Regions from separate parts of the Cupriavidus malaysiensis genome, predicted to be linked through region 1. Evidence: predicted binding sites of a transcription regulator. Region 1 holds the regulator's gene; the other holds the start of a gene.
The links. The regulator LexA, encoded in region 1, represses DNA repair genes until DNA is damaged. The targets are predictions, from matches to a motif close to ACTGTATNNNNATACAGT.
Positions count from the first base shown of each region.

Region 2: a site for LexA is predicted at 11,553-11,570, ahead of BKK80_RS08480 (LexA family protein). Genes of this name have one in related genera too.

Region 1 covers NZ_CP017754.1:3,174,553-3,190,424, reverse strand. Annotated here, with positions in the region: gene BKK80_RS14410 (methyl-accepting chemotaxis protein) at 1-1,426, shown strand, start outside; gene BKK80_RS14405 (enoyl-CoA hydratase/isomerase family protein) at 1,511-2,596, shown strand; gene BKK80_RS14400 (NADPH-dependent FMN reductase) at 2,750-3,310, shown strand; gene dusA (tRNA dihydrouridine(20/20a) synthase DusA) at 4,111-5,124, shown strand; gene BKK80_RS37090 (hypothetical protein) at 5,699-5,836, opposite strand; gene BKK80_RS14390 (hypothetical protein) at 6,025-6,282, shown strand; tRNA gene BKK80_RS14385 (tRNA-His) at 6,444-6,519, shown strand; gene BKK80_RS14380 (hypothetical protein) at 6,811-7,137, shown strand; gene BKK80_RS14375 (GGDEF domain-containing protein) at 7,207-8,367, opposite strand; gene BKK80_RS37085 (hypothetical protein) at 8,959-9,129, opposite strand; gene lexA (transcriptional repressor LexA) at 9,254-9,910, opposite strand; gene BKK80_RS14365 (asparaginase) at 10,089-11,090, shown strand; gene rpsF (30S ribosomal protein S6) at 11,200-11,574, shown strand; gene priB (primosomal replication protein N) at 11,649-11,948, shown strand; gene rpsR (30S ribosomal protein S18) at 11,952-12,230, shown strand; gene rplI (50S ribosomal protein L9) at 12,264-12,716, shown strand; gene BKK80_RS14340 (replicative DNA helicase) at 12,907-14,298, shown strand; gene BKK80_RS14335 (DUF47 domain-containing protein) at 14,502-15,128, shown strand; gene BKK80_RS14330 (inorganic phosphate transporter) at 15,142-15,872, shown strand, end outside.
Region 2 covers NZ_CP017754.1:1,929,345-1,945,216, forward strand. Annotated here, with positions in the region: gene BKK80_RS36290 (restriction endonuclease subunit S domain-containing protein) at 1-49, shown strand, start outside; gene BKK80_RS08430 (hypothetical protein) at 269-523, shown strand; gene BKK80_RS08435 (hypothetical protein) at 590-946, opposite strand; gene istA (IS21-like element ISBcen13 family transposase) at 1,128-2,156, shown strand; gene istB (IS21-like element ISBcen13 family helper ATPase IstB) at 2,153-2,926, shown strand; gene BKK80_RS36295 (hypothetical protein) at 3,155-3,331, shown strand; gene BKK80_RS08450 (hypothetical protein) at 3,452-3,874, shown strand; gene BKK80_RS08455 (hypothetical protein) at 3,888-4,169, shown strand; gene BKK80_RS08460 (UvrD-helicase domain-containing protein) at 4,306-7,143, opposite strand; gene BKK80_RS08465 (hypothetical protein) at 7,320-7,994, opposite strand; gene BKK80_RS08470 (hypothetical protein) at 8,066-9,592, opposite strand; gene BKK80_RS08475 (Y-family DNA polymerase) at 9,807-11,087, opposite strand; gene BKK80_RS08480 (LexA family protein) at 11,091-11,540, opposite strand; gene BKK80_RS08485 (SIR2 family protein) at 11,893-13,620, shown strand; gene BKK80_RS08490 (argonaute/piwi family protein) at 13,623-15,068, shown strand; gene BKK80_RS08495 (abortive infection family protein) at 15,074-15,847, shown strand; gene BKK80_RS08500 (hypothetical protein) at 15,844-15,872, shown strand, end outside.

The DNA.
Region 1 (15,872 bases):
GCAGCTGAAGGCTGCGGTCGACCTGGCGGAGGCGCGCTCCAACCAGTTGCTGGTACGCGTGCTGCTGGACCAGGCCACCTTTGCCACCGACCCCGCCGACGCGCGCGCCCGCGCGGAGGGCGCGCAAGGCTTCGCGCGCCAGTCGGAGGCCGCCTGGAAAGCCTATCTGGCGCTGCCGCGCTCGCCCGAGGCGGAGCGCGCCACCGCCGAGGTTTCCGCCCGGCGCGAGGCGCTGTTCACACAAGGCGTGGCGCCCATGATCGCGGCGCTGCATGCGGGCGACCGCGACACGGTGATGCGCTACGTGCTGGATACCATCCCCAAGCTCGATATTGCTTTCACCGCGGTCAACAGCGACCTGAATCGGCTGCAGGTAGCGAGCGCAGCCGCGGTGTACGAGCACTCGCAGCAGCGCTACGACCGTCTGCTGGCGCTGGCCGGCGGCGTGCTGTTGCTCGGGCTGGCCTTCAGCACCGTGGTGGCCTGGCGCCTGCGGCAATCGATCGTGCGGCCGCTCGATATCGCCATCGGCCGCTTCGCGCAGATCGCCTCGGGCGACCTGCGCGAAGTCCGCGCGGAGGTGCACGGCGCCAATGAGCATGCACGCAACGAAACCAGCCGCATGCTGGGCATGCTTGGCCGCATGCAGTCCAGCCTGGTCGCCATGGTGAGCGAGGTACGTAGCGGCGCCGATGCGATTGCCAGCGCCAGCCAGCAGATCGCCTCGGGCAACACCGACCTTTCGCAGCGCACGGAGCAACAAGCAGCCTCGCTGGAGGAAACCGCCTCGAGCATGGAGGAGCTGACCGGCACCGTGCGCCAGAACGCGGACAGCGCGCGCGAGGCCAGGGCGCTCGCGATCGCCGCCACCGACCTGGCCGAGCGGGGCAGCGGGGCGGTGTCGCGCGTGGTGCGCACCATGCAGTCGATCGATGCCAGCTCGGGCAAGATCGTCGACATCATCGAGGTGATCGAGAAGATCGCGTTCCAGACCAATATCCTCGCCCTGAACGCGGCGGTCGAGGCGGCGCGTGCCGGCGAGCACGGCCGGGGCTTCGCCGTGGTCGCCGGCGATGTGCGCGACCTGGCCCAGCGATGCGCCGCGGCGTCCAAGGAGATCCGCTCGCTGATCGGCGCCTCGGTGGCCGATGTCCGCGACGGCACGGGCCTGGTCGACCAGGCCCGTGCAGCGATGCAGGATATCGTCGACGCTGTGCAGCGGGTCAGCGCCATCATCGGGGGCATCAGCACGGCGTCCGACGAGCAGTCGCATGGCATCGAGCAGGTCAACCAAGCGGTGTCGCACATGGATGCGATGACGCAGCAGAATGCCGCGCTGGTCGAACAGGCGGCGGCAGCCGCCACCGCGCTGGATGACCAGGCGCAGCGGCTGACGCGGCTGATGGCCACCTTTCGCCTCGCCTGAGGCGCCGATGCCCGGGGCCGTGCGCGCCGATGGCTGGCGTAGAATGCCGGCTTGAATTTTTGCTGAGAAGTGGAGACGAGACAGATGACGGACTTCGTGACGACCGAAGTAGTGGGTGGCATTGGCTACCTGACGCTGAACCGCCCGCAAGCGCTGAACGCGCTTTCCCTCGACATGATCCGGGCCATCACGCACGCGCTGACCGCGTGGGCCGAGGCGCCCGGCGTGGTGGCGGTGGTGGTGGCCGGTGCCGGCGGCAAGGCCTTCTGCGCCGGCGGCGATATCCGCTTCTTCCACCAGGCAGCGCTGGCCAAGGATCCGCTGCTGGACCAGTTCTTCGCCGAAGAGTACGCGCTCAACCATCAGATCCATCGCTACGGCAAGCCCTATATTGCACTGATGGACGGCGTGGTGATGGGCGGCGGCATGGGCATCTCGCAGGGTGCGCGCCGGCGCATCGTCACCGAACGGACCAGGATGGCCATGCCGGAAACGAATATCGGCCTCTTTCCCGACGTCGGTGGCGGCTGGTTCCTGGCGCGCACGCCGGGCCATCTCGGCGAATACCTGGGCCTGACCGGCACCGTCCTGGGCGCGGCGGATGCGCTCTATGCAGGACTGGCCGACCTTTACCTGCCGTCCAATGCGATGGCTGAGGCGCTGGCCGCGTTGCGCGGGCGCAGCTTCGCCAGCGGCGAGGAAGTGCTCGCCCTGCTCGACGCGGCCGCGGCGGCGCACCGTGCGGGCGTCGCGCCGGAGCAGGGCATGCTGGCGCGCGAGCGCCCGGCCATCGATGGTTTCTTCGCGCAGCCGGACGTCGAGTCGATCCTGGCGGCGGTCAGCGATGCCGCCGGCGACTGGGCCGCGCAGACCGCCGCGGCGCTGCGATCGCGCTCGCCGCTGATGCTCAAGGTGACGCTGGAGCAAGTGCGCCGTGCCCGCGACATGTCGCTCGAGAACGAACTGCGCATGGAGCTGGACATGATGCACTACGTGTTCCGTGGCGGCGATGGCATCGAAGGCATCCGGGCGTTGGCGGTGGACAAGGACCATCGGCCCAGGTGGCAGCCCGCCCGGCTCGACGAGGTTGCGCGTGAGCGCGTGCTGTCGTTCTTCGACAGCCCGTGGCGCGGCGCGCAACACCCGCTCGCCGGCCTCAGCGCAGGCTGAGTGCAGCTTGGGCGCGGCTTGGGCGCGGGCGCGCGCTCAGATGGCATCCAGATGGGGTAGAGTGCCGATTGGCGCGGCAGCTTGCGCGCCGGGCCCGGCTGTCGCCGCAGGGCTGGCCGGCGGGATTCGGATCACTTCGTCAAAGGAACCCCAATGAGCAATCCTCGTGATGTCGCCGTGCTGGTGGGCAGCCTGCGCAAAGACTCCCTGAACCGGAAGCTGGCGCAGGCGCTGGTAGCGCTGGCGCCGGCCAGCGTGAAGCTGGAGCTGGTCGAGATCGGGCACCTGCCGCTCTATAACCAGGATCTGGATGCCGATCCGCCTGCCGCGTGGACGGCATTCCGCGACCGCATCCGCCGTGCCGACGGCGTGCTCTTCGTCACCCCGGAATACAATCGCTCGGTGCCCGCCGCGATGAAGAATGCTATCGACGTCGGGTCCCGGCCGTACGGCCAGAGCGCCTGGGACGGCAAGCCGGGCGGCGTGGTCAGCGCCTCGCCCGGTGCCATCGGCGGCTTCGGCGCCAACCACCATCTGCGGCAGTCGCTGGTCTTCCTCAATGTACCGGTGCTGCAGCAGCCGGAGGCCTATCTCAGCGGCGTCGACAAGCTCTTCGATGCGCAGGGCGGTATTGCCAACGAGTCGACGCGAGGCTTCCTGCAGAAGTATATGGATGCCTATACGGCCTGGCTGGAGCGTAACGCCGCGCGCTGAGGCGACCGATCCAGGGCCAGGGCGGGCGCCGCCCGATGGGCCCTGGTCGGCGTCGGCCGGCAGGACCTTGCGGGCCCGGCTGGCGGCGGCCGTGGCCGGTTATTCGTCTCCTTGGCGGTTGGCGTCCGAAGCGGGCCAGGCCTCGGACTCGGAGGGGACATCCTCCCGCATCGCGGGGTGGTGTTTGATGAGCCAGCGCGCCCCGACCATGGGAACGAGCAGGCTGATCAGGACATAGCCACTGACGGTAAGCGTAGCGCTCATATCGATTGACCCATTCCATTTGTGCACACGCCGGCTCTTTGGCTCGGTGAACCGTGAGTATGCACGCAGCATCGTTGCGTCGGCATCACACTGGAGAGGGGTGACTCGGATTGGCGTGGGAAGCCGGCCGGACCGGTTCCATGCATCCGCGGGCAGGGCATCGCCGGCATTCATTGCCGGCATGCAAAAGAGAGGCCCTTGCCGTGCAGCGGAGGGCCTCTGTCAAAACGAGTCTGGCAAAAAAGAGTTTGCCGCTTTTGGTATAGCCACTGGGGTGGGCTGTGGCAAGTGGCGAGCATGCGGTGTGCCGCGGATGCCAAGCGCCGGCCCACCAGCGCTGCCGCGCACGGTAGCCTATACTCTCGTCCTCGCGCCACACAGTGTGCTGGCGCTTTGCCGCACGGGCATGAAGTGCCGTGAAATGCCTTGTGCAAGGCAGATGTGCTCGCCGCAAGGCGCGCGGGCCGCTGCGCGGCGGCCGTTCCACCAAGGCAGGGCCGCCCCTGCCTGCTCAATCCGTTTTGAAGCCGTTTTCCATGACAACCACCCCCCGCCGCGTCTCGGTCGCCCCGATGATGGATTGGACCGACCGCCATTGCCGCATGTTTCACCGCCAGTTGAGCCGCCATACCTGGCTGTACACGGAGATGGTGACGACCGGTGCCCTGTTGCATGGCGATGTGGCGCGCCATCTCGACTATGACGAGGTGGAACAGCCGGTAGCGCTCCAGCTCGGTGGCAGCGAACCAGCCGACCTGGCTCATGCTGCACGATTGGGCGAGCGGTGGGGCTATGCGGAAATCAACCTGAACTGCGGTTGCCCCTCCGAACGGGTGCAGCGCGGGGCCTTCGGTGCCTGCCTGATGGCGGAGCCGGCGCTGGTCGCGGACTGCGTCAAGGCGATGCGCGATGCGGTTTCGGTGCCAGTAACGGTCAAGCACCGCATCGGCATCGACACTATCGAACACTACGATTTCGTGCGTGATTTCGTCGGCACCATTGCGCAAGCCGGTTGCGAGACCTTCATCGTGCATGCGCGCAATGCCATCCTCAAGGGGCTCAGCCCCAAGGAGAACCGCGAGATCCCGCCGCTGCGCTACGAGGTGGCTTACCAGTTGAAGCGCGAGTTTCCGCAGCTTGAGATCCTGATCAATGGCGGCATCGTGGACTATCAGCAGATGGACGCGCATCTCGAGCACGTCGATGGTGTCATGATCGGGCGCGAGGCCTATCACCATCCTTATCTGCTGGCCGAGGTCGATGCGCGCTTCTACGGGGCTGCTACGCCGATCGCGTCGAGGCTGGAGGTGGAGCTGGCCATGCAGGCCTATATCGGGCGCCATGTCGAGGCAGGCGGGTATATGGGGGCGGTCACGCGCCATATGTTGGGCCTGCATCGGGGGATCCATGGCGGACGAGGCTGGCGGCGCATCCTGTCGGATGCCCGGCGAATGGCCGCGGCACGTTCTTCTGCTGAGGTGGATGCCTTGTTCGAAGAGGCGCGCAGCCATCTGCGTCGCGAAGCGGAGCCGGTAGCCGAGGCAGTCTGACAGCGCCTGTCGTCGCCCTTCCGTTCAGGGTGGCGTGCCGGTCCGAAGAAAAGCTCTAACTCCGAATTGTCTTTTTGTGCGGTGCTGGCCGGACGTTGAGATTGCGACACATGCGCCGCGGTTGTCGCAGTGTGCTACCGGGAAAGTCGCGCCGGCAAAGGGATTCCCCTAAATGCAGAGTGACGGCGGACTCCATACACTGGCCCTGCCCTCGAATACAGGGCTTTCTTCAACTGATTATTCAGCCCGCCTTGTGCGGGCTGTTTTTTTTGTCGCGGGCATCGTTGCCGGTGGATCCTGTCATCGGCTTGGCCGCATGATGGCCATTCGAGGTGGCAGCTGCATGACAGATGCCTGCGCCGCACCGGCATGCTGCGTCTTGCCTGTGGTTCGTCGAGCTTCTTGCGGCCCGAATCGATATTATGCAGCTTGCGCCACATGTGGTCGCGGGCGTAAAGTCTTTAGGGTGGGATATCTCTCAAAAGTTCCGCTTGCTTGCCGACATTCCCTAGGCCCCTGCTCGCGCGTCTATCATGTTCAAAGACGGCACTGCTTGGGTCGACAGGGAAGTGGGTCAGCGGGTGTGGCTGATCCCGACGTCGATGGTGCCGTAGGTCGAGATGCCGGTACCGGCGGTCTCACTGCCCGTGGCGGCGCATGCGGCCAATGCGCTGGCCAGCAGGACGATGGCGAGGCGTAGCAGGGAGGTCATGAGGAAGGGTGTCGGGATCGGGTTGGCAATACGGTTCAGTCCCGCACCTCGCTCGATTGGTTCCCTTGCGGCGCGCGAGCAGGGAGGCAACAGCGAGACACTAGAGCCAGCAGAGAAAGAGAGAGTGCGGCCGCCGTCGGCAGGCCGGCCGGGATGCGGGGGAGCATCTGAGCTTGGAGGGCAGGACATTGGACGAGTTGTTTGGCGTGGAATTCGAAGGCTTCCGCGTCGTGTGGGTAGCCGAGCGGCTGCAGGACGGCAAGTGGACGGCGCGCTATTGCTGGCGCTTCGGCATCGACGGAGAGGCCAGCAAAGCCTTGCAGGCCGACGTGCTGAACGGCAGGTCTCGCCGCCTGCTGGGCCTGTTCGACACGGAGTCCGACACGATCGAAGCGATCAAGGAGGCGGTCCTGCTCGAGTCGAAGTGGGACCTGAGCCGTCGTTGAGCTGGTGGACGGCGCATGCCGTTTCTCGGGCATGCGTCAGCGGCTCTCGGTGGGTGCTGAAAAATTTTGTGTTGAGTACTAGCCATGACGGAAACTTCTCCGTATAATCCTGGTTTTCGCTGATCGACGGTTCGCAACGAATCGAAAGCAGCAAAACGACGGTGGCTGTAGCTCAGTTGGTAGAGTCCAGGATTGTGATTCCTGTCGTCGTGGGTTCGAGTCCCATCAGCCACCCCAGGAATTTCTTGTAGAACGGCCGCTTGCAGAAGCGGCCGTTTTGCTTTGGGCTCGCCGCGCGGTAGTGTGCTGTTTTCACGGGGAAATCCCAGTCGTTAAGTTAGGGATGCGGGCTTGTCCAACGATGCGGTTGGCATAGCTCCGATTGCACGCTTTGACTTCGATGTGCCGATGCTTTCTCGGCAGCCGTTCCCGGGCCTGTTGCGGTTGCGGCCAATGGATGGCGTAGACCATTCGATACGGTGCCTCGTCCTGCCATGCTAGCATTGCTCGACTCTCCAGGAGATGGCGATGGCGAAAACGACGGTCTCGAAGAAGCAATACCTGCGCAAGCTTAACCGGCGCCTGGCCAAGGAGGCGGGGGTGCCGGAGGGTGTCGAGTTTGTGTTCTATCCGCTTGGCGCCAAGGCCCGGGCGGCCACCGGGGTGGCGGCCTCAGAAGGTGCGGGGCCGGCGGTGCGTGCCGTCATGGATGCAGTGCAGGCGCGGGTCGCTGCCAAGTACGCTGTGGATGGAGCTATCCTGGGCAACGGCAAGGCCGCACCGATCGAGCATGCGGAGCCCTGGCCTGCGGCGTCAGGCGGAGCTGCCGGCGCGCAGGTGGCTGGTAAGGACTGAGGTCGCACCGGTTTTCAGGCAAGGTCGGCTGATAGTCGTCCTTGCTCCTCGTCGCGCTGCGGATCCTGCCTAGGCCGCCTGGCGGGAGTTCGCCAGTTGTGCCGGTGGCGGATTGTGCTCGAATGCCACGCAATTCCTTCCCTCGCGCTTGGCGGTGTAAAGCAGCATGTCGGCCCGGGTCAGCAGGTCATCTAGCGATTCCCCGGCGGCGAGCGCGGTGACGCCGAAGCTGGCGGTCACGGTACATGTGCCGGGCAGGGCCTCGAATGCCGTCGTCTCGAGCGTGTGGCGCAGGCGTTCGGCGAGGTGCAGCGCGCTCGCAACGTCGGTGCCGGGCAGCAGGATGGCGAACTCTTCGCCGCCGATGCGGCCTGCAATGTCCCGATGGCGGATGCTTGCGAGGACCAGGTGGCCGAATTCCGACAGGACCGTGTCGCCTGCGGCGTGGCCGTGGGTGTCGTTGATGTGCTTGAAGTGATCGATATCGCAGAGCAGCACGCTGAGCGGCTGGCCTTGGCGGGGCGGAATCTCGCGCTCAGCCAGCACCTCGAAGCTACGGCGGTTGTGGAGGCGGGTCAGGGGATCGGTGTCGCGTTCCTCGCGCAGCTTGTCGATCACGTCGGACATGGCGCCTGCGAGCAGGGCCAGGCCGAGCACGATGCCGAACAGTACCAGGCTGAGCTGCAGTGCGATCCAGAAGGGCGAGTGCGCTAGTGAGTCGGCGTTGCCGGACGCGGCGGATGTGATGGTCAGCGCCGAGCGTGGCACGAAGCTCAGCGCAAACGCCAGCAGGATCCAATACAGCGCGCGGTCGACGGCGGCGCCCAGGCGCAGTTTGCCAAGCCGCGCGACGCCGGTCAGCAGCATCACTGCGATGCCGCCGTGGAGTATGTAGATGCGTGCCGCGATCTGGTCGTCGGCATAGTGGAAGTACGCCAGCGCGATCAACTGCAGACAGGCCAGCGTGGTCAGCGGCACGGCATCGAACTGCGCGTCGGCGCGTGCTACGACGCCGCGCAACAGCAACAGGGTGCTACCCAGGTAGAGCGCGCAGGACAGCAGCAGGTTCACGCCAGCGTCGCGCGGCAGTTGCAGGATCTGCGCTGACGCGGCCAAGGCATAGATCAGGAACGATGCGCAGAACATCAACAGGTGACGCTGCGCGCGCTCGTAGCTCCAGGCCAGCAGGAAGCACAGGGATAGCAGCGTGGCGATGGCGGGATTGCCCAAGGCCAGAACCTGGACAGTTTGAAGCGGCAAGCGAGGTCCCCGATCTGTAGTCGTTGTGGTGGCCGGGAGCGCTGTCCGGAGGGTGGTCGGTGTGCCGAGGCAGGCAGCGTGGTATGCCTCGGCAATGCAGCAGCGCGGCGCGTACGAGCGCCTGTCAGTCTTGCCGGCGACTCCGCAGATGGAGCTGCTGCCGGTGCGGCGCTATTCCAATGTCAGCGGCCATTCTAGCGAGCCGGCACGCGAATCTCGCCGGCACTGACGTGCTGCGCGCCGCTGCAATTGCAAACAACGGTAAAGATACGGAAATGCCCCCTTCGAACGAGGGGCGGAGTGTGCATCAAGGGAGGGGCACCCTACGCATTGCCTGGCATAGGCAGAGGGTTGGACGCGGATTGAAGGCGCCATGGAACATCGCGGAATCGTTGGTGCGCGACGACCGCTCGGGCATGCGATTGCTCGGGCGCCGTCGTGCATCATGCAAAGCAGATGCGCGGCAAAGCGAATGCGGCAAAGCGAATGCCCGGCGTGACAGGCACGGCACGGCGAGCCGCGCCTGTCACGTACCCGTGCGTACTCGGGTGCCGCGCAGGCTCAGACGTGCAGCTTGGCCGGCTCGGCCAACTCCAGCATGCGGCAGATGGCGGCCATGCTGCCGACCATGGTGCGGCGCTGCGCGCCTTGGTAGATGCGCACGCCCTTGCATTGGCGGAAAGGCACTGGCTTGACCGGGCGGCGGGCGGAGATGGTATTGGCTTGCGGCATGGTTGCACCTGTCGATTGACAATAGTCGGGGGATGGCGCCAGCGTCGGCGGGCGCCTTCGGAACGGTGAGGCAGGTGCCGCCACGCTGCAGACCTGGCGGCGGCGAGGGGTCGGGCCGGCTGCGCTAGAAGCCGGCCGGACGGATCAGTCCGACCGCGATACCCTCGAGAGAGAACTCTTCTTCTCCCGGTTTCACGAGGATGTTGGGGTAGTCGGGGTTCTCGGCAATCAGCTCGATGCTGTCGCCTCGTCGCTTGAAGCGTTTGACAGTGACGTCCTCGCCAAGGCGTGCTACCACGATCTTGCCGTTGCTGGCCTCGCTGGCGCGCTTGACTGCGAGCAGGTCGCCGTCGAGGATGCCGGCATCGCGCATGCTGAGGCCGCGTACGCGCAGCAGATAGTCGGGCTGTTCGTCGAAGACCGAGGCATCCACCTGATACTGCCGGTCGATGTGCTCGGCGGCGAGGATGGGGCTGCCTGCCGCGACGCGGCCGACCAGCGGCAGGGTCAGTTGCATCACGCCGGCCATCGGCAATGTGAACTGGTCCGGTGTTTCCGAATCGCTGCGCGAGACCTTGAGGCGGATGCCGCGCGAGGCGCCCGGGGTCAACTCGATCACGCCCTTGCGCGCCAGTGCCCGCAGATGTTCCTCGGCGGCATTCGGGGAGGAGAAGCCGAACTCCGCGGCGATCTCTGCGCGCGTAGGCGGAAAGCCGGTGCGGCGGATCGTGTTGCGGATCAGGTCGAAGATCTGTTGTTGCCGCGGAGTCAGGGTTGCCATGGAGTCGCCGCTTTGTTCTTGGTGTCAGGGGTACTGTATGTTTAAACAGTATGCTGTGATTTTATACAGTATGTGACGAAGTGCAAGTGGAATTTGCGCGACCTGTGGCCGGTGCGGCGGAGTGATGGTGGTTGGGCGTACGGTTACAATCGCGGCTCACCCGTGTTCCCGCCCTGATATGTCCAAGCTTCCCCGCATCGTCGTGCTTGCCACCGGCGGCACCATCGCCGGTTCCGCCGCCAGCGCGGCCAGCAGTGCGCATTACCAGGCAGCCACGGTGCCGGTGACGGCGCTGCTGGATGCCGTGCCGGCGTTGAAGTCGGTGGCGCGCCTGGAGGCCGAGCAGGTGGCCCAGGTCGACAGCAAGGACATGGGCTTTGCGCTGTGGGCCAGACTGCAGGCGCGCGTGGCATTCTGGTGCGCCCAGCCCGATGTGGCGGGTGTGGTGGTGACTCACGGTACCGATACCCTGGAAGAGACGGCCATGCTGCTGCATCTGTCCTGTGCGGTACCGGTTCCCGTAGTGATGACCGCGGCCATGCGGCCTTCGACCTCCCTGTCTGCGGATGGCCCGCTCAATCTTCTCGATGCCGTGCGTGTGGCGGCCCATCCGGAAGCGCGCGGCCGTGGCGTGCTGGTGGTGCTGAACCAGCAGATCCATGCTGCGCGGGATGTCGTCAAGGCACATACCTCGGCGGTCGATGCCTTCGTGTCGCCGGTGGGCGGCCCGCTCGGTTTCGTCCAGGATGAGCTGGTGAGCTTCATGCGCGCGCCATTGCGCCGGGTCGAGCGGTCCTGGCCGCTGCCAGCCGGGGAGTGGCCGCTGGTGGAAATTGTGCCGAGCTATGCGCAGCCCTCCCGTATCGTCGTCGACGCGCTGGTGGCTGCCGGCGCGGCGGGCCTGGTGGTGGCGGCGGCGGGGAACGGTTCGATCCACGAGGCGCTGGCTGCCGCGCTGGCCGACGCGGCGCGCGCAGGTGTCGCGGTGGTGCGCAGTTCCCGCACCGGTGCGGGCCATGTATCGATTCCGGCACTGCCGAATCCTGGCGCCGGCCTGTTCGTCTCCGCGGGTGACCTGAATCCCTACAAGGCGCGCGCGCTGCTGTTGCTCGCTCTGGCTCGGGATCCTCGGCTGGCGGCGGACCCTGGCCGGCTGCAGCAGTGCTTCGCGCAGTGCTGAGCGGGCAGTCTGCTTGCCGTGCCAGCTTGCTGCGGGCTATAATGGCAGGCTATCCAACCTTGCCGCACCGGACGTGACGCCCGGGTGGCTCATCCCAAAAGGAGCGTCAATGCGTCATTACGAAATCGTCTTTATCGTCCATCCGGACCAGAGCGAACAAGTGCCCGCGATGATCGAGCGTTACAAGTCGCTGGTCACCTCGCAGAATGGCCAGGTTCACCGCGTGGAAGACTGGGGTCGTCGCCAACTGGCCTACATGATCCAGAAGCTGGCCAAGGCTCACTACGTTTGCCTGAACATCGAATGCGGCAAGGAAACCCTGGCCGAACTCGAACACGCGTTCAAGTTCAACGATGCGGTGCTGCGTCACCTGATCGTCCAGACCAAGAAGGCCGAAACCGCTCCCTCGCCGATGATGAAGGAAGTGCAGCGCGAAGAAGCCCGCAAGGCCGCGCAACAAAGCAGCGAGAGCCAGGCCGCCTGATCGGCGGTGCGGTGCGCTAGAGCGCTGCCCGGCCGGATCGGCGGGGTGGCCCGGGACCAGCAAGGAGGCGCGCGTTGAACCAGTTGCGGCTGTCCGCGACCCTAGTCGAACGCGAAGCCCTGCGCTACACGCCGGCCGGCGTGCCTGTCGTGAACTGCTTGCTGCAGCACGCTGGCGAGGTGGTCGAGGCGCAGATTCCCCGGCAGATCGAGTTCGCCATCGCGGCGATGGGCATCGGCCCGGTCGGCCAGCGCCTGGAGCGCATGCCGCTGGGCACGCTGCTCGACTGCGAAGGCTTCCTGGCCCGCAAGCATCGCAACAGCAAGGCTCTCGTCTTTCACATCACTGGATGTAAAGCATTCGAAAAGGATTGAATCATGGCATTCGTCAAACGTGACAACAAGAACAAGAAGCGCTTCCAGCAGCAGAACCCGCTGTTCAAGCGCAAGCGCTTCTGCCGCTTCACCGTGGCTGGCGTGGAACAGATCGACTACAAGGATCTGGACACCCTGAAGGACTTCATCGGCGACAACGGCAAGATCACGCCGGCACGCCTGACCGGTACCAAGGCGCACTATCAGCGTCAGCTCGATACGGCTATCAAGCGTGCGCGTTTCCTCGCGCTGCTGCCGTACACCGACCTGCACAAGAACTGATTGTCCAGGCCCTAGGTAAAGGAGAGATATACGATGCAAGTCATTCTGCTTGAAAAAGTCGTCAACCTGGGCAACCTGGGTGACATCGTTCGCGTGAAGGACGGTTACGCCCGTAACTTCCTGATCCCGAGCAAGAAGGCCCGCCGCGCGACCCAGTCCGCCATCGAAGAATTCGAAGCCAAGCGTGCCGACCTGGAAAAGGCTGCCGCCGAGAAGCTGGCCGCCGCCCAGGCGGAAGGCGAGAAGCTGAACGGCCTGACCATCCAGATCACCCAGAAGTCGGGTGTGGATGGCCGCCTGTTCGGCTCGGTGACCAACGCCGACATCGCCGAAGCCCTGGCTCCGCAAGGCTTCGTCGTCGAGAAGGCGCAGGTCCGCCTGCCGAACGGTCCGCTGAAGATGGTCGGCGACCATCCGGTCAGCGTGGCGCTGCACACCGACGTGGTGGTCGACGTGACCGTCTCGGTGCTGGGCGAGCAGGTCTGAGATTCCGGCGCCAGGCTGGAGCGGTGCCCGCAGCGGCACGCACCGGCCGGTTCGGATCACGAGAAAAGGCAGAAGCTTGGGCTTCTGCCTTTTTTCTTGTCCGTCGCGTGACGCCGCCGACGCCACAGTGGTTCGCCACTGCCGAATTCTCCGCGCGGGCCGGGCCCCGTCGCCGCTATAATTGCCCCCCATGAATGCGCCCGTCGCCGACCCCCAACTAGACAACCTCAAGGTCCCGCCGCACTCCATCGAGGCCGAGCAATCGGTGCTCGGCGGCCTGCTGCTGGACAACGCCGCCTGGGACCGCATCGCGGATTTCCTGTCGGAGGCGGACTTCTACCGCTTCGACCATCGGCTGATCTTCCAGAGCATCGCCCGCCTGATCTCGGCCACCAAGCCCGCCGACGTCATCACCGTCTACGAGATGCTGCAGGTGGCAGGCAAGGCGGAGGAAGTCGGCGGCCTGGCCTATCTCAATTCGCTGGCGCAGAACACGCCGAGTGCGGCCAATATCCGCCGCTATGCGGAAATCGTGCGCGAGCGCTCGGTGCTGCGCAAGCTGGTGACGGTGGCCGACGATATCGCCACCGCCGCTTTCGCGCCCAAGGGCCGCGAGGTGCGCGAGCTGCTCGACGAAGCCGAATCCAAGGTCTTCGCCATCGCCGAGGAAGGCGCGCGCGGGCAGGCCGGCTTCCAGGAGATCCAGCCGCTGCTGACCCAGGTGGTGGAGCGCATCGACGAGCTGTACCACCGCGATTCGACGTCCGACGTGACGGGCGTGCCTACCGGCTTCATCGACCTGGACCGGATGACCAGCGGCATGCAGCCGGGCGACCTGGTCATCGTCGCCGGGCGTCCGTCGATGGGTAAGACGGCGTTCTCGCTCAATATCGGCGAGCACGTCGCTGTCGAGCAGGGGCTGCCGGTCGCGGTCTTCTCGATGGAAATGGCGGGTACCCAGCTCGCCATGCGTATGCTCGGTTCGGTCGGCCGGCTCGACCAGCACCGGCTGCGCACGGGGCGCCTGCTCGACGAGGACTGGCCGCGGCTGACCCATGCGATCCAGCGCATGAACGATGCCCAGCTCTTCATCGACGAGACGCCCGCGCTGAACCCGATGGAGCTGCGCGCGCGCTCGCGCCGGCTGGCGCGCCAGTGCGGCCAGCTCGGCCTGATCATCATCGATTACCTGCAGCTGATGTCGGGCTCGGGCGGCGGCGAGAACCGCGCCACCGAGATTTCCGAGATCTCGCGTTCGCTCAAGGGCCTGGCCAAAGAGCTGAACTGCCCGGTGATCGCGCTGTCGCAGCTCAACCGCAGCCTGGAACAGCGGCCGAACAAGCGGCCGGTGATGTCAGACTTACGCGAATCCGGCGCCATCGAGCAGGATGCCGACGTGATCCTGTTCATCTACCGCGACGAAGTCTACAACCCGGATTCGCAGGACAAGGGCACGGCCGAGATCATCATCGGCAAGCAGCGTAACGGTCCGATCGGCACGGTGCGCCTGACCTTCCTGGGCCAGTTCACCAAGTTCGACAACTTCAGCGGCGGTCCGGCCTTCTTCGACAACGACACCTGACGCCAGCACCGGCGCGGCTTCGCGGGAAGCAGACGCAAATTGCGTCGATTGTCGCGGCGCGGCGCCGGCAACCCTGTAAAATATTGCGACTTGATGACAGCCGCCTTCGCGCGGCTGTCGTGTCATGCGGACCTGTGTCCGCCGCATCCACCCCCCGCAACAATCCCAGCGGCGCCCCCCGGCGCTACGACAAGGAACATTTCATGTTCGGCCGATTCATGCCCACCGAGGGCAAGTTCTTCGAATATTTCAACCAGCACGCGGAATGCGCGACCACCGCCGCGCGCGAACTCGAGGTCTTGGTGAACGACCTGCCGAATGCCGAAGCGCATGCGCGCCGCGTGCAGGCCACCGAGAAGAAGGCCGACCGCATCACGCACGACACCATCGACCTGCTGCACAAGACCTTCATCACGCCGCTGGACCGTGACGAGATCCACAAGCTGATCACCACCATGGACGACATCCTCGACCTGATGGAGGACGTGGCGGAAACCATCTCGCTGTACGACGTGACCAGCCTGACCGAGGAGGCACGCCGCCTGGCCGCCATCTGCGTGCAGTGCTGCGACCAGGTCAAGATCGCCGTGGGCCTGCTCGAGGACATGAGCAATGCCAGCACCATCCTGAAGACTGCCCAGCAGATCGACCAGCTCGAGTCGGAAGCCGACCGCGTGATGCGTGCCGCCATGTCCAAGCTGTTCCGCGACGAGACCGACGTCAAGCGTCTGATCAAGCTGAAGGCCATCTACGAGCAGCTCGAGACCATCACCGACAAGTGCGAGGACGTGGCGAACATCATCGAGGGCATCGTCCTCGAGAACGCCTGAGGCGCGTACCCGCATGCAGACCGTACAAATGAGCCTGTGGGTGATCGCCCTGCTGGTGGCGCTCGCCTTGCTGTTCGATTTCATGAACGGCTTCCATGACGCGGCAAACTCCATCGCGACCGTGGTCTCCACCGGGGTGCTCAAGCCCCACCATGCGGTGGCGATGGCGGCCATGTGCAATGTGGTCGCGATCTTCATCTTCCACCTCAAGGTCGCCGCCACCGTGGGCACCGGCACCATCGACGTGGCGATCGTCGACCACTATGTGGTGTTCGGCGCGCTGATGGGGGCGATCGCCTGGAACCTGATCACCTGGTACTACGGCATTCCGTCATCGTCGTCGCATGCGTTGATCGGCGGCCTGGTCGGTGCGGCGGTGGCCAAGTCGGGCACCGGCGCACTGGTGGGCGGCGGCCTGCTGAAGACGGTGGCCTTCATCCTGATCTCGCCGCTGCTCGGCATGGTGCTCGGTTCGCTGATGATGGTGATCGTCGGCTGGACCTTTTTCCGCACGCCGCCGTCGCGCGTCGACCGCTGGTTCCGCCGGCTGCAGCTGCTGTCCGCCTCGATGTACAGCCTGGGCCACGGCGGCAACGACGCGCAGAAGACCATCGGCATCATCTGGATGCTGCTGATCGCCAGCGGCCACGTGGCCGCCGGTGGCGCCGAGCCCCCGGTGTGGGTCATCGTCTGCTGCTACGTGGCGATCGGTATGGGCACGCTGTTCGGCGGCTGGCGCATCGT
Region 2 (15,872 bases), 1.2 Mb from region 1:
AGCGCAGCAGACCTTTGATGCACTAATGGCAGCGGCCTTTCCGTACTAGGGGCGAAGCGGGTGGCTGGCATTGTGGAACGCGTGCCCTTCGGCCTGGTCAGGCTCCGAAGCGAGCCGAACCGATGGCGATCTTTCGAGTTTGATCGTCGATCGCCGCAGCGGTTCGACCGCGCAGCTACACCACGGGCGGAATCGCAACGCTGCGCTGGTCTTCAGGACGCGCATGGTCTACGGTACGTACTGCAGGACACACCCCATGAGGCCGCCCATGCTCACCGCTCGTTTTCTCCCCGCTGCGCTGCTCGCGGTTGGCATGTTGGCCAGCCCGTTGAGCTGGGCGGAGCAACCGATCAACACCACGAACATCAGCCCCGAGCTGTACGTCCCGAAGGTGCGCTCGCGCAACGGTCAGCCCCCACTGGCCCATTGCCGACAGATCAACCAGGAGGTGAACGGGCACATGGTCTCGCGCCGGCAGTGCATCACCCCGGCGTCGATCCCACCGGACAGCGACGGGTCCTGACGGAACCGCACCCAGCAAGCAAAACGCCCGGCATGACCGGGCGTTTTCACATGGGGCGATCGCGGCTTACTTCTTCAGGCACCCGCCGGGCTTTCCGCAATGCGAGGCGAGGAAGTCGGCCAGGCTGCGGGCCTGCTGGGCCTGGATGGTCCCCGGGGCCTTGCGTTCGACCTCGGTGGCCATCTGGTCGGCACCGGTGAGGACCTTCTCGCGCGTGGCGTCGAGCTGAGCCTGGGGCACCACCTGCGGCGGGGTCGGGAGGGGCACCGGTGCCGGGGGCTCGACCACCACGTTGGCGGGCGCGGGCTTCGGCAGCAGCGAGTTCAGCGCTACCACCCCGCCCACGCACACGGCCGTGACGGCCAGGACGACCCCCAGGATCTTGAAACGCCGGATCCGCTCCTCACGGGGGAGCAGCTTCATCGGCGGGAACCAGAAAAAGAAAAACACGATGGACCTCCCCCTGTTGTGGGCACCCGCGGGTGCGTTACTCACAGCTTAAGACGGTGCGGTGTTGGGCGCAAAGTAATAATGAGCCACTTCGCGCGAAGTAAATCTGAGCCACCTTTCAGTACAGTCAGCCTTTTGCGCGCAAAGGCTGGCGATGCTCCAGAAGGAACAGTGGATGCAAATCCATGTGCTCAAAGCCCAAGGCGTATCGGAGCGCGAGATCGCGCGGCGCCTGGGTATTTCTCGCAACACGGTGGCGCGGTACCTGTCGGCCGAGGACGTGCCGCGCTACAAGCCGCGTGAACCGCGGCCAACCAAGCTCGGAGCGTTCGAGGCGTACATCCTCGATCGCATGAGCGCCGCAGCACCCGAGATCATCGCTGCGCCGGCGCTGCTGCGCGAGCTGCGTGCGCGCGGCTACGAGGGCCAACTGCGAAGCCTGCAGGCTTTCATGAACGCGCATAAGTCCGTGCCCAAGCCAGACCCGGTCGTGAGGTTCGAGACCGAGCCTGGCCGGCAGATGCAGTGCGATTTCGTGGTCTTCCGCCGAGGCACCGACCCGCTTTACGCCTTCACCGCCACGCTCGGGTTTAGTCGGTGGCGCTGGGCACGCTTCACCACCGATGAACGCGCCGAGACGCTGGTCGCCTGTCATCATGCGCTGTTCGAAGCCTTGGGTGGCGTTCCTCGCGAGATCCTTTACGACAACGCCAAGACTATCGTTGTCGAGCGCGATGCATATGGCGACGGTCAACACCGCTGGCACGCCGGCATGCTCGATCTGGCCAAGCGGTACGGCTTCCTACCCAGACTGTGCCAACCGTACCGCGCGCAAACCAAAGGCAAGGTCGAGCGATTCCACCGCTACCTGCGTGGCAATTTCTATGTGCCGCTGGCGAGCCAGCTCAAGCAATCCGGCTTGATGCTCGATGCCGTGACTGCGAACGTCGAGGTGAGTAAATGGCTGCGCGACGTGGCTAACCAGCGAGTGCATCCGGTTACAGGGCTGGCACCCGCGATTCTGTTGGAGCAACGCGAACGGGCTTGCTTGCGCGATATGCCGGGTTACGCGGTGCCCCGATTGCCGGCTCGTGCCGTCGCTCGGCCACGCGTTGATCCAGCAATGTCGATCCAGCACCCGTTGTCCGTCTACCAGCAATTACTGACCGAGGTGCGCGCATGAACTTGCAGCAGGAACGCATCGACGGGCACTGCCAGAGTTTGAAGCTCGAGGGGCTCATGCACCGATACGTCGCTCTGGCCAGCGACGCGGCGGCCAAACAATGGAGTTTCCTCGATTTCCTCGAGAACGCGCTCGCGCACGAACGAGAGACGCGGCAAGTTCGTTCGCGGCAAACACTGGTGCGCATGGCGGGGTTCCCCGCTCTCAAGACACTGGATGACTACGACTACAGCTTCGCCGTCGGGGCCCCGCGCAAGACGATCGACGAGCTCGCCACCCTGCGCTTCATCGAACGGGGCGAGAACGCCGTGTTGCTTGGCCCGTCAGGCGTGGGCAAGACGCATCTCGCGATAGCGATCGGATACGCTGCAACGCAGGCCGGCATCAAGACGAAGTTCATTACGGCGGCGGATCTAATGTTGCAGCTCGAGGCCGCACGCCGACAGGAGCGATACGACGCCGTACTTCGACACAACATTCTCGGCCCGAGGTTGCTCATCGTCGACGAGATTGGCTATCTGCCACTCTCGGGAGATCAGGCCAGCCACTTCTTCCAGATCGTCGCCAAACGCTACGAGCGCGGTTCAATGATCCTGACCAGCAACCTGCCGTTTGCGCAGTGGGACGAGACCTTCGGTGGCAACACCACACTGACTGCAGCGATGCTCGACCGCATCCTGCACCATGCCCACATCATCCAGATCAAAGGAGACAGCTACAGACTGAGACAGCAACGTCAAGCCGGTCACGTCTCGTCATCGAAGAAGTAACGACTGGCTCAGTTTTACTTTGCGCGATCAGGCGCGAAGTGGCTCAGATTTCAAATGCGTTTGACAGCGGCTCAACGTCAAGTACAAGCCGTGCCAGGGCCCGTCTTATGGGCCGTTCATGGGCGATCCGTATGTAGGTTGACGGGTCGATGGAAGCTGCTAGATCTGGACGTGCGCGGCGATCGCAGGTCCCGCGTCCGATCAACCCACACCAGGAGGTACACCACGATGGAGCAGCGGTTCGGCAAAACGATGGAGAAGCTGATCACGACGGCCGAGGCGGCGAAACCGGCCCCGACGTCCTTCGAGCGTTTCGTCCTCCCGGACGTGATGCGCAACTGGCCCATCCTGGACGATCGGGACCGCGTGCCCAGCCCGCCGTCGTATGGGACGTACGCGGACTGATCCCCTCGTGAACCCGTGCTTGGGCGTGTGCCAAGGCACGGATTGCGTTCTGCTGGGGCCCTGCTAGGTTGGAAGTAGGACCTGCAACGATCGCCCGCGGAGGAGACCTTGAGCGACCCCATGAACACCCAGGACTTTGTCCTGCACCCCACCCGAGGCTTGCTGAACCGTCCGGTGTCCCGGGTGGTCACCTTCGGGAAGCGTTCCTACCTGCCGCCCGGCATGCTCAGCGCGGCGGTGGAGGACCCGGCGCCCGTGCGAGCGGCACAACCCGCCCAGCCGGCCCCGGAGCAGGCGGAGTCGACCGTCCTGGACTTCTTCGCGGTGATGCTGTTCAGCCACGTTGTCGGACTGCTGGCCCACTGCCACCTGCTGGGCAAGGCGGTCGAGGTAGGCGTCGAGGCGAACGACGCGTACCGAAAAGGCCCGGGCAAGGCACCGGGTGCGGCAGCGGCGGCATCCCCGACGGGGCGCGTGGCGGTGTTCGGTCCGCGTCGCAAGGCGGGCCTGACGCGCTCGACGGTCAGCTTCGGCCGGCGCTGATCGAGACGACCCGATGAACGCCCGTGAGACCGTCCGCGCTGAAAACCTGCACGTGCCGGCGCGGCTCCTGGACGACCTGCTCTGGACGGTGCAGCGCGGAGCGTTCGGGCCGGAGGTGGACACGGCATACAGCCGTGCGCTGATGGCAGGCATCCGCGACGGGCGTCTGGTGCTCGACGGCAACACCACCGTCCTGTACGACGAACCGAACGGCGTGCTGCACAGCCTCGGCGAGCTGCAGGACGCGTGCGAGGCAGCGGGTGCGCGCCTCGTGGAGCTCGCGCAGATGCACTGACCGATCGCTTGCGATCACCGGCGACAGCCCGATGCCCCACCGTCCCGGTGGGGTTTGTGTGTGGTGGGCCACCCGCGTCCAATCGGTGTCCGGTCAGGCCCGCGCAGGGCACCCGAAGGGGCGCGGACGGTGGCGGTCAGCGCCGCGAGGTGGACGAGGCCGTGGGTCGGCGGTTGGTCTGGCTGGCCCGCGCTCCGTGGGTGGTCGCAGGCACTGGCGCGTTTCCCCGCTTCCTGGGCTTGTACTTGCAGGCGGGGAAGTTGGAACAGGAACGAAACTCCCCGTAGGGGCCGGTGCGCAAGACCAGAACCCCTCGTTTGCACGAGGGGCATTCCTCCTCCTGAACGACCTGGCCGTCGGTGTCGGTGATCGACACCGCGCCGTCCTGCACAAGTTCCCTCAAAAAGCTGGAGCACTGACCGCGTGCCGTGAACATGGCCACGCTGCGCCGTGCCCTGGTCAGGGCCACGTAGAACAGGCGACGCTCTTCCCCGTTAGGGTAGTTGTCCCCGGCGGGCATGGCCAACGCCAGTACCGGGTCGTCGGCGCGCGTGTTCGGGAAGCTACGCCCGCGCAGCACGCTCAGCATTTCCGGCAAGATCACGTAGTCGGCTTCGCTTCCCTTCGATCGGTGGACGGTGAGGAACGACACGTCCACCCAGCGCTCGAAGCGGGCCTTGTTGGCCGGGACGTACTGCCGATCGGCGTTGTAGCGCCCAAGCACGAAGACCGACACTTTCCCGTCTCGCCCAGGTGGGATGCTGCCGTCTTGGACCCCATGGGCCAGTTTCATCACGAACTGGGCGATGGCGTCGGCCAGCTTTTCCTTGTTGTCCACTTGGAACGCTTGCAGCATGGGTCCGATGGGCGGGGTGACCGACGTCACGCGTTTGCTGATCTGCGTTGGGTTCTTCGACACGAACCGGCTGGACACGTCGCACAGCGCCTGGGGGCAGCGGAACGTCTGTTCGAGCTTGAGCACCTGCCCGTGGCCGAACCATTCCCGGAAGCCGGTCATCACCGACACGTCCGCGCCGGCGAAACGGTTGATGGACTGCCAGTCGTCGCCCACGGCGAACAGGTATCGCCCGGGCTTCTGAACCAAGGCGCGGCACAAGCGGGCCCGAGCCCGGGAGGCGTCCTGGAACTCGTCGGCCATGACCAGCTCGTAGGGCGCCTCGTAACGACCACTTTCCAGATACTCGGCCGCCAGGTTGAGCATGTCCTCGAAGTCGATGCCGTCCTCGGCCGCCAACGCGGCGTCCCACGCTTTGATGATGGGCTCGGCGATGTCGAGGAAGAGGCGGTGCCGGTACTTGAACGCATCGTCCGGCAGGGCGTCCAGGCGTTGGCGCAGCGCCGCCGCGTTCAAGCAGTTGCTTTTGGCGTGGCTGATGAACGTTCTCACCAACGTCACCAGTTCCGCGGGTTCCATGGGCTTCTGACCGCCCGAGGGAATCTCGCGATCCGGGTTGGGGTCGAGTTCGACGCCCCGGCGGGTCAGCTCGTTGGCGAGGTGCTTGAACACGTCGCCGGTGCGTACCTGGTGCGACGTTGTTTCGATCAGCGCCGTGCCGCGTTCCCGATGCAACGTGCGTTTCCACTCGACGCCGGCGAGGTAGTCGCCAAAGTGTGGCGGGGCCTTGCCGTTGGCGTCCAGGGCGAAGTGCTCGTGGTACAGATCAATGCCCGGGTAGAAGAAGTCCGGGCGGTATTGGCGATAATCCTCGTCGGCGGTCTTGAACTTGTACCGCTCCTCGTAGAGGTAATCCACGCCGTTGTAAAAGAGCCAGTTGGAGAGGGTGGCCTCTTCTTGGCTGCGCACGCGCTTCCCGTCGGCGGTGAGGGTTCGACCGTTGCCTTGCTCGTCCCAGACGTCCGGTGTGCCGTTCGATCCGAACGTCGGCAGATCCTTGCCAAACACGAACCGGAAGAGGTCCCATTGCGTTCGGAAGGTGGCGGAGCGGTCCTTGAGCTGATCGACGATCTCGGTCAGCTTGCTGATGCCGCCGGCGGCGTCGGTGGCCCAATCCGGGACGTCGGGCTTTTCCTTCGTGGCCTTGCCGATGATGTGAAGGCCCAGGGCGTGGAAGGTTGAGGCTTCCACCGCGACGTCGTCCATGCCCAGCCGCTCGAACGATTTGGCGGCACGCTCCGCCAGTTCGACGGCGGCCTGCTTGTTGAAGGCCAGCATGACGATCCGCTTCGGTGCGACGAAGCCCCGGTCGATCGCATAGGCGGCTTTTGCCACCATGGTGGACGTCTTACCCGAGCCGGCCGACGCAACGACCTGCACGCGGTTGTCGAAGCAGATCACGGCCCGCGCTTGCTCCTCGGTCAGAGGCTTGCGCTCCACCCGGTCGAACAGGTCCTTGCACGCCGTCAACTCGCGCTTCGTATGGGCCGCGTTGAGGGCGGCCCAGTAGGGGCGATGGTCGGTTTCCCATTGGACGAGGGAACGCTCCATCTCGGCAGCTTCCTGGCCGAGCCTGGCGTTCACGTTGGCCTTCGTCATGCGCGCACGAATGGCCTTCACGTCGATGGATGGTCGGGCCGCTTCAATGGCCGCCTGGACCTCGTGCGTGATCCATCGCCGACCGGCTTCTGCAGTCTGCTCTTGCTGGGCCTTGTGGTCCAGCCAATCGAGCACGGTTTGATGAGCGTCACGTAGGAACGCCACGTCCTCGCGGATTTGCTTCTCGACCAGCGCAGCTTCCACAGCACTGGTCAAATCGGTCCCTCGGGCGTTGGGCAACCCGTCCACCTTCACGACCCGCGAGGGGCCTGGGTGGAGCGTGACGTCGGTCCAGAACACGCCCGGATTCACCCGGTACGCGCCAGCGTCGTCGATGTTGACGGCGTGCGTTTTTCCATCCACCGTCAACGACAGTTTCAAGCCTTCAAGGAAGAGGCGCCAGTCCGGCGATCGTGTCAGTTTTCGGCCCCACGTGGAGGGAGCCCATTCTTTTTTCATCGTCTACCCTGCAATAACCCCGGAAACCGGTCTCGGTCATGCCAGAGACCCGGTCGCGCCATGATAGCCTGACGCTGCTTTGCAGGCGGGCGACGGACGCCATGGTCATGCAATGAGCATCTACATCGCTCGTGGCCACAGCATCGAAGGTTGGGTTTTTCGGTTCCTGGCAGGTGTCAACCCGGACCGTACAGCCTCTCCTCAATGGCCGCGTCCAGCCCGGCGACGAAGCGCTCCACGGTGTTGATCGTGGCTTCGAGGGAGGCCTGGCTGACGTGCACCATGGGCGGTGCCAACCAGGTCTGCGCGTCCGGGTCCAGGCGATCGAGCAGCTCCACCTCGCGGGCGTCCAGGAACACCGAGCGCGCGGCGCCCGGTTTCCGGTCGGCGTGCTTGGGCCGGTTGGTGGTGATCTCCAGGTCGTGCTGGATGCTGTTGCGCGTCAGCACGATGTCTTCCAGGACGGCGATGGGCACCGGGCCGTCGGCGAACGGGATCTTGAACGCCTCGGTAAAGATCGTGTCGTAGCCCCGCACCCAGCCCTTCCTGAACACGCGTTTGCGGTCCTCGGGGCTCAGCTCTTCGCAGTGGAGCCTGACGCGCGTTTGCAGGTACGCCTGCAACGCCGACGCCAGCATGCACAGGCACGCATGGCCCAGGACGTCGATCGAATCGTTGGCCTCCTGCCATTCGACCATGAACGCGGGTTCCGGGTCCTCCGAGTACGGCGGTACAAAGGGCTCTTCCTCGTTCTCGATCTTGGTCCGGCGTTCGACGAAGGGCGCCGACGAGCGGGCGTAAAGCTGCCGGATGAAATCCAGGCGTTGGTTCAGAAACCAGGCCACGTCCATGGCGGTCCCCCGATTGCATGAGTTCGAAACGTTGCGCCCGGCACCTTGACAGCACCGGGTGCCGTGTCCGCTTACGCGGTTGCGCGCGCCTTCTTTTTCTTGACGTATTCGTCAACGAAAGCCTTGATGCCCTCGCTTCGTGGGAAAGCCTTCTTCGCCTCGGCGGGCGCGACGATGCCCGCGTCGAGGAGACTGGCCAGCCCATCCTTCCACCGTGTGAGGAGTTTGTCGTTCAGGAACTGTTCGATCTGCTCGAACGTGGCCACGTTGTCGATCGGCGCGCTGGTAGCCACGTACAAATCGGCGACCACCTTGTTCCCATCCTTGGACGGGAGGGGTGTGGTGGCTGCAATGGCGATGATGCGGGCCAGCAGGTCCGCCTCCATGTCCGTCCCGCCACCCGCGCGCATGGTGCTCATGAACACGTTCATAACGTCGGCGCCATACGTGCCGCAAATCAGCAGCGCGTCCTCGCTGTACTTCAACAACAGTTCGGGTTCGGTGTAGCTGGGATGGTAGATCAAGCGGCGATAGCCCTGGGCGTAGGCGCTCTCGATCGACGGCAAGAAGGGCAGTTGCCGGATCGCTTCTGGCACGTCCCAGTCCTTCGATGGCGTCGAGCGGTGGCGCGCCATGATGCGGGCGGCCGGACCGGCGTGCTCGGTCAGCGCCAATGAGGCCGCCACGAGGTCCATCGCGGAATGTTCGGCGATGACGGCGGACCCGAACAGCAACAAGCCGTTCGTACGTTCGGCGAGCGCATCACGCAAAGGTCCAACGAGCGGCGTCGGCAAAGCGTCGGCGGTTCCCGCCGGCGTGACCGGTTCTATCGTGGGCCATGCTCCGGAGAACGGCACGCGCGCTTGCAACTCGCCCTCGTCGGTGACGACGCCGATCAGTGCCGTTTCTTCGTCCACGTGCCCGTCCCTGGACGTGACCATGAGCCGAACGTCCTCGTGGAGCATCTCGGGCGTCGGGGTGTCGAGCAGTACCGCGACACGATGCCCCGAGTCCAGCGCGTACCGGCAAGCGGTTTCAAGACGGCTCGCAGTTCCATCCCAGGATTGCTGGTCGAGTTCGAGAGGGCCGACCACCAGCAACGTACCGCTGGGCACACGATCCAGGCCGGACGACCAGAGGCCGTATTCGCCCAGGTCGATGGCGCTGGACCATCCGTTGCCGGCGCGTTCGGCGTAGAGCAGCGCGCCGTCGGTGGCGTCCTCGTACACCTCCAATAGGGCGTCGATCGCCTTCTGGGAGGTCGCGATATAGACGCCGGGAACGGGACCCGACGGCCAGATCTGCGGGGCCCCGCGGGCGACGACCGCACCGGGCGGCGACAGCGCGACAAGCAACTCCTGCGGCGACATGTCGACCGCGAAGCGCTTCTTCAGGCGGAACGCCAGGCGGCCGGTTGAGGTGGTGTCCAGCTCGGCGGCGGCGACGCGCTCGGGGAACGCCATCACCTCGGGCCAGTTACGAAGCCCGGGCAGCGCTGCGATCAGGTCGAGCGCCTGGCCATGACCAAGGGAGGGGTGCGTGGGCTGCAAAAGGCCGCGGACGAGCCCGGCCAGCAGCTTCAACTGCTGCGTATCCATTGCTTTCTCCAGGGCGGTAAATCCGGTGCACGCTTTGCGGACCGCCCATCGAAAACAAGGACTATGGAATGGGGTGGGTGCGGTGGAACATCGTCTTCGTCATGCCCCGGAGGGCGCGTGCGGCAGGCGACGACAGCCTGGGCACACTATAGCAGGAAAAATGCGCCCATCCGCACCGCTCAAAGGTGCTCGCGCACGCAACGCCGGCATCGGTTCACCGTGCCGTCGGAAGCCCCTCCCACTCGGTCGTGTAGCTGGGCGTTTTCGCGTTCTGGCTCATGTGCCAAGCCTGGTGACCCTCGACGTTCCCCACCCGCAGGGTCCCGCGTCCGAAGCGATCGTTCACGGCGTCCAGCGCGGCCATCAGGCGCTCGCGTCGTGGCGCGGGCCCGGCGAACAGGTCGGCTTGCTCCACCGTTCGGTCCGTCAGGTCCAGCAGCATCACCCCCGCCTTGGCGTACTTGAAGCCCGGCTTGTACAGGCGGGCCAGGCCGGCCAGCGCGGCCTCCACCAGGCGCAGGGTGTCGCCCACCGGGACGGCGAGCGGCACCACCACCGCGGCGCTGTACTGCTTGTCCTTTTTGCGAAACGCGGACGTCTGGATGAACACGTGGACCTGGCCCGCCTTTAGCCCCTGGCGTCGCAGGCGCTCGGCCGCGGTGGCGGCGAAATCCCGCACCGCGATCGACAGGTCCTCCTGGGTCAGCACCGGGTGGCCGAACGACCGGGAGCAGATGATCTGCTTTTGCGGCTGGGCCTCGGCCTCGAACCCGTAGCAGGCGATCCCGTTCAGCTCGTGCACCGTGCGTTCGAGCACCACCGAGACGGTGGACCGGACGAACGACGGGCTGGCCCGTTTCAGGTCCAGCGCGGTGGCGATCCCGTCGGCGACCAGGCGCTCCCGCAACCGGCGGCCGACGCCCCAGACCTCGCCGACCTCGACCAGGCCCAGCAACTCGTCGCGATCGCGCTCCGGTAGCGCGGTCAGGTCGCACACCCCCGACCACGGGCGCCCGACGTTCTTCTTCGCGATGTGGTTGGCCATCTTCGCCAGGGTCTTCGACGGGGCGATGCCCACGCAGGTCGGAATCCCGATCCAGCGCAGCACGCGCTCGCGCATCAGTTGGCCGTAGACCGTCAGGCTCCCGGCGAGGGTGCCCATCCCGGTGAGGTCCACGAAACACTCGTCGATCGAGTAGACCTCCTGCACCGGGCTGAACTGGCCGAGGATGGCCATCATCCGGGCGGACATGTCGGCGTACAGGGCGTAGTTGCTGCTCAGCGCGACCAGGCCGGCCTCCTGCACCAGGTGGCGGATCTGGAAGAAGGGCACGCCCATTTTCACGCCCAGGTCCTTGGCCTCCTGGGACCGTGCCACGGCACAGCCATCGTTGTTCGACAGGACGATGAGCGGGCGCCCCACCAGGTCCGGGCGGAACACCCGCTCGCACGAGCAGTAGAAGTTGTTCCCGTCGACGAGGGCGAAGGTCGGCATGGCTCAGGCCCGCACGCGTACCCGGGTGGCGAGCACCTGGCGCAGGTTCCAGGTGACCACGCCCCATACGGTCATTTCCTGGGCGTCGGAGAACACGATGGGCGCGTAGGCCGGGTTGGCCGCCACCAGCTTCACGATCCCCCCGCGGCGGTACAGGCGCTTGACCGTGAACTCCCCATCGACGCACGCGAGCACGATCAGGCCGTGCTTCGGCTCGATCGAACGGTCCACCACCAGCTTGTCCCCGTCCCAGATCCCGGCCCCGCTCATGCTGTCGCCCTCGACGTTGAACAGGAAGGTCGACAGCGGGTTGAGGACCAGCACGTCGTTCAGGTCGATGCGACGCTGGGCGTGGTCCTGGGCGGGGCTGGGGAAGCCCGCCGGCACGCGCGAAAGCGCCTCGACGATGAAAAGAGCGGCCGGGTCCTCGGCGAGGGGGACGGGGTGGTTCATGGTGATGCAAATACTGTATGGATATACAGTCTAGCAGGTGAGGTTGCCGTTGGGGAGGTCGACGTGATCGCGACATCCCTGTGGCACCGGGGCTTTTGATTACAATCGTCGGACATAGGGTGGGGCTGACGACACGGCTTGGCAGCCCCGCAATGCGTGCCGTTGCGCGAGGGCGGGAGAATCCTGTGCGCTGCGGTGGCGCCCAAAACGACAACAGACGGGAGCGGTTTTGAGCATTCAAACGGTTTCGGGGTCGCAGTTCGCCAGAATGTTTTGCCTTCGCCCAACGCAATACGCATGGCTTTTGGGGGCGGGTGCTTCAGCCGCTGCGGGAATCCCCACCGGCTATGCGATGATCACCGACTTCAAAAAGCGGATTTTTTGTGATCTGTCCGGGGCCAAGCTCAAGGAGGTTGATGCTGACGATCCGCTCTGGATCCAACGCATCGACACGTTCCTTGCGTCACGCTCGGTCCTCCCGCCGCCGAACGATCCCACGGAGTACGCCGCGGCATTTGAGGCGGTCTACCCAACACCGCAGGACCGGCGAAACTACATCAGCCTGGCGGTGCAAAAGGGCACGCCGTCCTACGCGCACCGGGTGCTTGCAGGGTTGATCACCACCGGTCGCGTCCCTTGCGTGTTCACGACCAACTTCGACAGCCTAGTGGAAACCGCGGCGACGGTGACCGACCAGCTCGTGGCTCCCGATGACCGCGCTAACCTGTCGGTGTCGGGGATCGACAACGCGGAACGTGCGATGCACGCCCTCGGCGAGAGCCGCGCGCTCTTGGCGAAGATCCACGGCGACTATCAGTCGGTCAGCCTGAAGAACACCACCGACGAACTGCGTGAGCAGGACGCGCAAATGCGTACGGTCCTGACAAGTGCTTGCGGTCGGTATGGCCTGATCGTGGTCGGCTACAGCGGGCGCGACGCTTCCGTGATGAATGCTCTGAACGATGCCCTGGCCCAGCCCACGCCGTACCCCGCGGGGATCCATTGGGTAACCCGATCGACCGACGGATTGTTGCCGGACGTCCGGGCCTTTCTCGAGGCCGCGGCGGCCAAAGGCGTGCGGGTCACGGTCGTCGAGTGCCAGACGTTCGACGAGTTGGCGGCAGACATTGCCGATGGTTCGACGTGGCCGCAGCAGCTCGACGCCCACATCGGGTCGTTCGCTCCGCCCAGCGTGGTTAGACCGGTGCCGTTGCCAACCAAGGAGCACAGCGCTTTCCCCATTCTTCGTTGCTCGGCCATCCCAGTGCTGGAGATGCCGAGGGTGGCGAGGCGCATCACGCTGGAGCGGAGCGTGACCACGCCGGATGCTCGTCAGATGCTGAGGGACGCCGACGTGTGGGCGATCGTCGCCAGCAGAGGAAAGGAAATAGCCGCGTTCGGGAATGACGAAGAGCTGGCTCGTGCCTTCGGACCAGCGGGCGGGCGGCTCGACGGTACGGTCAACCTGGCACCCGCCGACGACAGTTGGGCGCTCGGACTGCTATACGACGCTTTGACGCGAGCCGTCTGCCGAAATCGTCCGCTGAGGGTGCGCTGGCGGCGCAGTGGTCATGCGGTGATGGTTCGAGGTGACTCGGACAAGGAAACGCCGCAAGCGCGCGAGACGCGGTTGGCCCGGCAGGCCAGACTGCGGAACGCGTATTCGAGCGCGCTATACGGGAAGACGCCTCAGGGGTACCCCTTCCAGGAAGGGGTAGAGCTTCACCTGGAGCAGGCTGCCGATCGCTGGTGGTTGACGTTCGAGCCGGCCACGTTCGTCGACGTCCCTTATCCCGAACCCGCACAGGATCGCCCAGACACCGAAACTAGCCTTGACCGTCCGCGCTTCGTCGACCCCACCATCGACTGGCGGCGGGAGCGATGGGCTCAGCGCTACAACCACGTTTGGTCGGCCATCATCGACGCGTGGGCCGATACGCTGGCGGGCGATGGGAGCCGCGTTCTGCTGACGACGGGCGTTCCCCAGGACGAAGGCATCGACGCCGTGTTCAAGGTTTCGCCCATCACGGCGTGGAGCCGTCCGAGCCATGAGCATGCGTACTTCCAAAGGAACCAGTGACCATGGACTACAACCTTTCGAAGGCGCCATCGTTTTCCTTGCTGGACGAGCCGGCCCTCACGTTTAACAGCGAAGACACAGACCTCGACGAGAACCCGCTGCGCGGCCTTTTGCGTTTCGGTGCCTACAACGGCAAGACGTTCGAGGGCTACACCCCGAAGCTTCGTGTCGCGACAATCGCCCCTGCATCAGGTTGGCCGAAGCTCAAAGGCTTGGTGGACACGATCCGATCAGGTCACGAGGCGAGCGACCGGCGCAACTACGTGCCGTCGTTCCCCGGATTTGAAAACCTGTTTCGCGTTCCGCTCGTCGCGGGGCCGAAGGACGTGCACATTAAGTGGCCCGACGATCTCATGGCCCTGGCGCGTACTGGGGCGCCCCATGAGCGGTTGTTTTCGGCGATGTCGGAAGCCATGGCGCGTCTCGATGCGTTGCACGATCAGTTTGATGTCGTCTTGGTACATCTCCCTGATGCGTGGGCAACGGCATTCACGGCCAACGGATTCGACGCCCACGACGCGTTGAAGGCCCTTGGAGCCCGGTACGCCATCCCAACGCAGGTCATCAACGATCGCGTTTTCACATTCCGGCTCAAGGCGTCGTTGGCCTGGCGCCTGGCCATCGCGCTCTTCACCAAGGCGGGCGGCATTCCCTGGAAACTCGCGCCGATGGTCGGTGTACCAGAAGACACGGCCTATATCGGTCTCGCCTACGCGTTGCGCGGGGACCCCAAGTCCGCGCAGTTCGTCACGTGCTGCTCGCAGGTGTTCGACGCGGACGGCGGTGGCATGCAGTTCGTCGCTTTCGAGGCCAAGGAGCAGGTGGCGGATCCGCGCGAAGCCAGACGGAACCCGTTTCTCAGTCGGAGCGACATGCGGGCGGTAATGGCACGTAGCCTGAGCCTCTACCTTGGGCGTAATGGTGGACGGCTGCCGCGACGTCTCGTCGTCCACAAAACGACGTCGTTCAAGGACGAAGAACTCCAAGGCGTTTTCGACGGCCTGTCGACGGTTCCAGAGGTGGAGTGCATCGAGATCGGCAGCAGCGCCACATGGCGTGGCGTGTGGCTGAAGCAGGGAAAGAAGGGCGGACCCAAAAGTGTGCCTGATCGAGCGCCGGTGCCGCGGGGAACTGTCCTCACGCGAACGGACCGGTCGGCGCTGTTGTGGGCATCGGGCAATGCCCCGTCGGCAGCGCTCAGCGGTGCCTTGTTTTTCCAGGGAAGCAAGAGCATTCCGCGCCCGCTCAACATCATCCGTCACGCGGGCAGCGGTCCGCTGGAAGTTGCTGCGTTGGAAACCCTCGCGCTGACCAAAATGGACTGGAACAACGACGCGTTGTACGACCCGGTTCCGGTGACCATTCGCTATTCGCAACGGCTCGCACGTACCATCGCGAATGTGCCAGATCTTCCGGGGCATGCGTACCCCTATCGCCTCTTCATGTGACTGCTATGTCGAGCCTGACCTCACGTGATCGCCGTTGCCTAGAACCGTTCCTCGACATGGGCAGCGGTCTCGTGCTCAACTTTTCCGACCGAACGATGGGTGAGTTCTTCCAGGAACAGGTTGGCCTCAACATCTACGACGAGAAGTACCAGTTCAAAGGCACGTCCAAGGCCAAGCGGATGCGTGCCTTCTGGGAGCTGGAGTCCGACCACACGGTCGCTCGGGCGCTCGACGCGCTGATCGAATGGGGTGAGGAGTTTCGATGCTTGCCGGACGACCCGCAACAGCGGGCCGCCGTCGAGGCGATCATTGCCCGGCTGAAACTCAGCAGTCCGGTCCCCGAGGTTGACGCCTTTACGGCGAGCGTCAACGCTCTGGACTTCACCGCTGCGGCGAAGCACATTCGGGCCGCGATCGAGGCGAACGAGCCCGCCACGGCTTTGGACCGCGTACACGTCTTCATGATGAAGTTCTTGCGGACGCTCTGCGAGCGACGCGGCATTGCCGTCACGCGCGAGAAACCGTTGCACAGCCTGATGGGTGAGTACGTGAAGCACCTGCGTGGCTCCGGTCAGATCGAAAGCGAAATGACCGAGCGGATCCTCAAGACCAGCATCTCGACCCTGGAAGCGATGAACGCGGTTCGCAACGACCAAAGCCTGGCGCACGACAATCCCATGCTGAATCACGACGAGGCCGTTCTGATCGTCAGCCACATCGGTGGCCTTGTCCGTTTTCTCAAAACCATCGAAGCGAAGACCCAGGCCAGCCAGTCATGACCACCCAGAAGACCTCCAAACGCGG